DNA from 3 places in the Aquipseudomonas campi genome. Region 2 is predicted to be linked to each of the others. Evidence: riboswitches for the same ligand, from Rfam matches in the RefSeq annotation. Region 2 holds a riboswitch; each other region holds the start of a gene.
The links. A riboswitch is a leader RNA that binds a small molecule or an ion and turns the genes downstream of it on or off. The one in region 2 is predicted to bind cobalamin.
Positions count from the first base shown of each region.

Region 1: it holds a riboswitch for cobalamin, as region 2 does, so the genes downstream of both, HNE05_RS17130 (energy-coupling factor ABC transporter permease) here and cobG (precorrin-3B synthase) in region 2, are expected to answer to the same signal.
Region 3: it holds a riboswitch for cobalamin, as region 2 does, so the genes downstream of both, HNE05_RS03120 (TonB-dependent receptor domain-containing protein) here and cobG (precorrin-3B synthase) in region 2, are expected to answer to the same signal.

Region 1 covers NZ_CP053697.2:3,694,191-3,696,503, reverse strand. Annotated here, with positions in the region: gene HNE05_RS17135 (acyl-CoA dehydrogenase family protein) at 1-600, shown strand, start outside; cobalamin riboswitch at 925-1,129, shown strand; gene HNE05_RS17130 (energy-coupling factor ABC transporter permease) at 1,185-1,865, shown strand; gene HNE05_RS17125 (hypothetical protein) at 1,980-2,313, opposite strand, start outside.
Region 2 covers NZ_CP053697.2:2,790,002-2,792,314, forward strand. Annotated here, with positions in the region: gene cobG (precorrin-3B synthase) at 1-974, opposite strand, end outside; cobalamin riboswitch at 1,015-1,209, opposite strand; gene cbiE (precorrin-6y C5,15-methyltransferase (decarboxylating) subunit CbiE) at 1,272-2,313, shown strand, end outside.
Region 3 covers NZ_CP053697.2:695,959-698,271, reverse strand. Annotated here, with positions in the region: gene dxs (1-deoxy-D-xylulose-5-phosphate synthase) at 1-443, shown strand, start outside; cobalamin riboswitch at 510-739, shown strand; gene HNE05_RS03120 (TonB-dependent receptor domain-containing protein) at 832-2,313, shown strand, end outside.

The DNA of each region.
Region 1 (2,313 bases), 900 kb from region 2:
CTGGAAAGCGAGGCGGCCCTGGCCCTGACCATGCGCATGGGCAAGGCGCTGGACAACCCGCACGACGAGCAGGAAGACAAGTTCGCCCGTCTGGTCACCGCCATCGGCAAATATTGGATCTGCAAACGTGCCCCGGCCATGATCAACGAAGCCCAGGAGTGCATGGGCGGCGCCGGCTACGTCGAGGAAACCATCCTCCCGCGGCTGTACCGCGAGGCGCCGGTCAACTCGATCTGGGAAGGCTCGGGCAACGTGCAGTGCCTGGACGTGCTGCGCGCCCTGTCCAAGGAAGCCGGGGTGCTCGACGCGCTGTTCGCCGAGCTGGGCGACGGCCACGGCGATGCCCGCCTGAAGACGCATATCCAGCGCTTGCAGGCGGACTTCCGCGACACCGCCGACATCCAGTACCGCGCCCGCCAGCTCACCGAGGATGTGGCCGTAGCCCTGCAGGCCAAGCTGCTGCTGGAAGCTGGCAATGCCACTGTCTCCGATGCCTTTATCGCCAGCCGTCTGGGCGAGGGTGGGCGGGTCTATGGCACCCTGCCGCGTGGCGTGGATGCCGAAGCGCTGGTGGCGCGCAGTACCCCGCACCTGATCTGAGGCCGGGCAGCGCCTGTCGCGCTCGCGGCAGGGCACCCGCGTCGCTATGACCAACAGGCGGGCCACCCGGCGCAGGGTCACCTGCGCTGGCTCCTGCCCATGCTCGGCCCGCCCACGGATACGGCAACGCTCAGGGCGGCGAGAGTTCCCAGGATTCCATCGCAATAGGCCTGCCCAGCGTGACATGGCCGAAGGTGCAGGCATGGCAATCGAGCCCCGATGGGCGCGCCGGGGTTGCGGGGGAAGTAAGGCCAGGGGCCTCTGGCACGGGGCTATCGCCGGCGCAGGAGCGGCAGCGGGCACTGTCTTTTCGTGGGCGAGGCGGGTAAGGTGGCCGCCGATGGTTCCGGTCCGCTTTGTGCGGCCGGATGAAAAGGGAACAGGGTGCGGCGCTCGTCGCCAATGCCCTGGCTGCCCCCGCAACTGTAAGCGGCGAACGACGCCCACACGCCACTGGCCTTATCGGCTGGGAAGGCGGGCGAAGTAGCAAGCCGTGAGCCAGGAGACCTGCCATCGCTATTGGGCATTCTGCCCCTTTCCCTCAATCCGGATCGTCGCGCGGTGGGCGCGGCCAAGGAACCCTAATGCACATCGAACCTGACGTCGTTGCCGGCGCCAAGATTTTCCTCAGCTATGCAACCGCCGCTGGCGCCTTCGCGCTCACGGTCAAACTCGCCCGCGACAGTCTGCGCGACAACGGCGGCCTGCTCGCCCTGGCCCTGCGCAGCCTGCTGACCACCGCCCTGGTGTTCTGCTTCTTCGAGGTCCTGCCGCACCATCCGGTGGGCGTTTCGGAAGTTCACCTGATTCTCGGTTCGACCCTGTTACTGCTGTTCGGCGCCGGTGCCGCGGCCATCGGCCTGGCCGCCGGCCTGCTGCTGCAGGGGCTGTTCTTCGCCCAGTTCGACCTGCCGCAGTACGGCATGAACGTCACCACCCTGCTGCTGCCGCTGTGGGCCATTCACCTGCTGGCCAAGCGCCTGATCCCGGCGCGCACGGCCTATGTGGACACCAGCTACAAGCAGGCCCTGGCCCTGTCGACCGCCTACCAGGGCGGCATCGTCGCCTGGGTGGCCTTCTGGGCCGTCTACGGTCACGGCTTCTCCAGCGCAAACCTGGCCTCCGTCGGCAGCTTCGGCCTGGCCTACATGAGCGTGATCCTGCTCGAGCCGCTGATCGACCTGGGCGTGCTGGCCGCCGCCAAGGCGCTGTCGCGTTACAGCCAGGGCCCGCTGTTCAACGTGCGCCTGCACCAGCCGGCCTGACCCCGCCCCACGCCAGACCGGCAAAGCGGTCTGGCGCTTTCACTCGAGTGTCCGCCGTCTGATCATCCTCGCGCCTGCGTGGGGATGTGGCGCTTGGCGCGCGTCCCAATGCTCTCAACGGCGCTGCCAGATCATCTTGCCGGTATTGCTCTCGGTCACCAGGTACGGCTCGCTGAAGTGATAGCGCGCCGCAGGCTGGTAATCGAGCGCGCCCTCCAGCTGCACCAGTAACAGGCCGTTGTCGCTGCGCCAGCTGCCGCTGTACTGCAGCTCGCCGGGGCGGTCGTAACTCCAGTCGCTGCCGCCGGCCACCGTGCGCCGCCATTGCCCGATGCTGCCGTCGGCGCGGATACGCAGGGTGGTGACCAGGTTCAGCGAGGCGAACTCGACCCCGCTGCTGTTGCTGATCTGCTCATGCACCCAGGTGCCGATCAGGGCTGGGTCCTGG
Region 2 (2,313 bases):
GGCAGCAGCACGCCCTGCCAGGGCGTCAGGCGCAGCTCACCGCTGCCCTCGGCTTCGGCCAGATCGGCCAGGGCCCACAGCTGCACGGCCTCCAGCCGGCCCAGCGGCGCGCCGGCCAGCAGCATGACCAAGCTGGCCTGGGCCTGGGGGTGCATACCGAGCGCTACGGCAGCTGTTTGGGCGCGCGCGCGCAACGGCACGTCGCGATCCAGGGGCACTGGCAGACGGGCGAGAAAGTCCGCCACCGGCAGTTCGGCGAGCAACTGACGCATGCGGCTGTGTTCGCCGGCCAGCTGGAGAAACAGCTCCAGCACGGCCTGCACCAGCTGCGGCGCCTGCCCCACCTCGACCACGCCCAGGGCCGCATCACGCGGGCATCCGGCCAGGCCGAAAGCCAGCCGGGTGCCGCCGGGCAAGGCGCTGAGCCAGAGGTCGTGGGGGTGGTCGAGCATGGTCAGCGCTTCGCTGCCATCCAGCTGCAGGGCGAACTTGGCGGAAAGGCCGTGGAAGGCGGGCGTGTCCTGCAGCAACGCCAGCAGCTGCTCGGCCAGCGGGCGGGTATCGAGCAAGGCGAGCGGATCGCGGCCGGCGGCGGGGCTGAGCAGCAGGTTGCGCACATCGTCGGCGGCGGCAACTCGCGGGCCGAGGCCGGCGGCCAGCAGGTGCTGCACCAGTGCCGCGTGCTCGCTGTCGCCCACGCCGCGAATCTGCAGGTTGCTGCGGTTGGTCAGCTCCAGCACGCCGCTGCCGCACAGCCTCGCGGCCCCGGCCACCGCACGGGCCTGGTCGCTGGAAAGGCTACCACCCGGCAGCTTGACCCGGCAGATGCCACCGTCCAGCGCGGACACGATGCGCCACAGCCCCGGACAGGCAGACGGCCTGGGAGTGGATGCGACGGAAACACAGGGATCGGGCTGCAAGCGGTCACCGAAAAACAACGACGCGGCGACCGAACCAGCGGAATCCGCAGACAGGGATTCCTTGGCATCGGTACACCCCGCCCGATGTTGGCACTCGCGACTAGCGTCGTCGGCAGGTCTCCTGGCTGGCAGGTCGGCATCGGTCGCGGCCTTCCCGGTTTCCCAGTGGCACTCGTGCGACAGACTCGCTGCTTACAGTTGCGGGGGCAGCCACGGTTGATCCGTGTTCCCTCTTAGGCCCTTGGTGACGTCCGTGAAAACGCCGGGCACCGACGAAGGCGCTATTATGCCCGCTTTTTCCGGCGCCAGGCCAAGCCCGCATGTCGCCCGCAACAGATCGAGGAAACACGCATGACAGCCTGGCTGACGGTGGTGGGAATCGGCGAAGACGGCTACGCCGGCCTTGGCAAAGCCGCGCGCCGCGCGCTGCTGGCGGCCGAGCAGATCGTCGGTGCGCCGCGCCAGCTGGAGCTGCTGCCGCCGTGCATCCGTGCGCCGCGGCAGAGCTGGCCGAGCCCGTTCAGCCTGGCGCCGGTGCTGCAGCGGCGCGGCACGCCGGTGTGCGTGCTGGCCAGCGGCGACCCCATGCTGTTCGGCGTCGGCGCCAGCCTGGCGCGGCAATTAGGCGAAGGCGAGATGCGCGTGCTGCCGGCGCCCTCCTCCTACTCGCTGGCTGCCGCGCGCCTGGGCTGGCCCTTGCAGGAGGTGAGCCTGCTGTCGGTGGTGGCGCGGCCGCTGGCGGCCTTGAACGCGCAGATCCATGCCGGCCAGCGCCTGCTGATCCTCTGCAACGACGGCTGCAGCCCGGCCGCCATCGCCGCCCTGCTGCGCGAACGCGGCTTCGGTTCCAGCCGGCTGACGGTGCTGGAGCACCTCGGCGGCGAACTGGAACGGCGTATCGACGGTCTGGCCGAGAGCTGGAGCATCGACGAAGTCGCCGCCCTCAACCTGCTGGCAGTGGAATGCCTGGCCGACGCAAACGCCGTGCGTCTGCCACTGACCTGCGGCCTGGCGGACGAGGCCTATCGCCACGACGGCCAGCTGACCAAACGCGACGTACGCGCCATCACCCTGGCCCGCCTGGCGCCGACGCCCGGCGAGCTGCTGTGGGACGTGGGCGCCGGTTGCGGTTCGATCGGCATCGAGTGGATGCGCGCACACCCCAGCTGCCGGGCCATCGCCATCGAGGCCGACAGCGGCCGACAGCAGCTGATCCAGCACAACCGCGACGCCCTCGGCGTGCCGGCCCTGCAACTGGTGGCCGGCAGCGCACCGCAGGCGCTGGATGGATTGGAGCGACCCGAAGCCATCTTTATCGGCGGTGGCGTCACCCTGCCCGGCGTGCTGGAGCAGTGCTGGCAGGCGCTCAAGCCCGGCGGCCGGCTGATCGCCA
Region 3 (2,313 bases), 2.1 Mb from region 2:
GCAGCGGGCCGAACACGCCGATCGACCCGGCGCTGCAACCGCTGGAAATCGGCCGAGGCGTCATTCGCCGACGCGGCCAGAAAACCGCCCTGCTGGTATTCGGCGTGCAGCTGGCCGAAGCGCTCAAGGTCGGCGAGACGCTGGACGCCACGGTGGTCGACATGCGTTTCGTCAAACCGCTGGACGAGGCCCTGGTGCGCGAACTGGCGGCCAGCCACGAGCTACTGGTGACCATCGAGGAAAACGCCATCATGGGCGGCGCCGGTTCGGCGGTCAGCGAGTTCCTTGCCGCCGAGAACCTGCTCAAGCCCGTGCTGCACCTGGGCCTGCCGGACAGCTACGTCGAGCACGCCAAGCCGGCGCAGATGCTCGCCGAGTGCGGCCTGGACGAAGCCGGCATCGAAGCGGCCGTGCGCCAGCGCCTGGTGCAACTGCCCACATGAATGCCGCTCATCCAAACCAGGGCTTAACTCGCTTGTAATTCATCCAGCCGCGCACTAAGGTGCGCGACGTTTTACTTCCGCCAAGGTGCGCCCGTCGTGATCGACCGGCGTTAAACGGGAAGCCGGTGCGCTCGTCACGAGCCATTCCGGCGCTGCCCCCGCAACGGTAAGCCACCGCAGCCTCGCGCTGCCATGTCGATCGACGTGCCACTGGGAGTTTCCCCGGGAAGGCGATCGACAGGGAAAGTTCGCTTTCAGTGGCAAGCCCGGAGACCGGCCTCGACGGATTCGACTGGTGTTGCGGAGGGCATCACCGTCAAGCGTCGGCTTGTCGTGGCGCTTGTCCCTGCCCTCCTCAAAAGTCTGCCGACTCTTTGAGGATCCATTGATGAAACTGCCCCGCCTGGCTCTCGCCATCGCCCTGCTGCCCGCCTCCCCGACCTTCGCCGCCGAAGACCAGGAAGCCGCGCTGAAGCTGTCCGAAACCCTGATCAGCGCCAACCGCGACGTGCAGCAACGCAGCGCCAGCAGCGCCGCCAGCACGGTGTTCACCCGCGCCGACATCGAGCGCCTGCAACCATCCTCGGTGACCGAGCTGCTCCAGCGCGTGCCCGGCGTGCAGGTGACGCAGAACGGCAGCGGCAGCCTGGCCAGCCTGTATATCCGCGGCACCAAGTCGGCACAGAGCCTGGTGCTGGTGGACGGCATGCGCATCGGCTCGGCCAGTTCCGGCGACAGCAACCTGCAGCACCTCAATATCGAGCAGATCGAGCGCATCGAAGTGCTGCGCGGACCGCGCTCGGCCATGTACGGCGCCGATGCCATCGGCGGCGTGGTGCAGATCTTCACCCGCCGCAGCAGCGGCGAAGGGTTCAAGCCATTCGTGCGCGTGGGCTATGGCAGCCGGGGCACCTGGCAGCGTAGCGCCGGCATTTCCGGTGGCGATGAGGCCACGCGCTTCAGCCTGGCCGGCAGCCTCGACGAGACCAACGGCATCGACCGCACCGGCACCTCCTACGCGGCCGACCAGGATCACGACGCCTACCGCAACAAGGCCTTCAGCCTGAGCCTCAGCCACAGCTTCAGCGACAAACTGGAAGCCGGCGTCAACGTCCTCGACCAGCGCGGCCGTACCGAGTTCGACAACCCCTTCGGCCGCTTCGACATGACCACCTTCGAGTCGGTCGAGCAGGACCCGTACAGTGACTTCACCGTCAGCAGCGTCTCCAGCTACCTCGACGCCCAGCTCAACGACACCTGGAACAGCCGCCTGGAAGTCGGCCACAGCGAAAACCGCGAAGAGAGTCTGGATAAACTCAGCGACGAGCGCGGCGTGTTCAACACCTACCGCGACTCGGTCAACTGGCTGAACACCCTGAGCCTGAGCGACAGCCACAGTCTGATGCTCGGTGCCGACTGGTACGAAGACCAGCTCAACAGCAACACCGCCTTCGCCGAGCAACAGCGCTGGAACCAGGCCGCCTTCATCCAGCACCGCTACGACGGCGAGCACTTTTCCACCGAACTGGGCCTGCGCCACGACAAGAACGAGCAGTTCGGCAGCGAAAACACCTGGAGTGGCGCCCTGACCCTGCCGCTGAACGAGCGCAACGACCTGATCGCCTCCTACAGCGAAGGCTTCCGCGCGCCGACCTTCAACGACCTGTACTACCCGGACTACAGCAACCCGGACCTCCAGCCGGAACACTCCAAGAGTGTCGAGCTGCAGTGGCGCAGCCAACTGGCCGCCACCACCCGCCTGGAGGCCTCGGTCTACCGCACCGACATCGAGGACGCCATCGCCAGCGACCAGGACTTCATCCCGCAGAACATCGCCAAGGCGCGCATCCATGGTTTCGAGGCCGCGCTG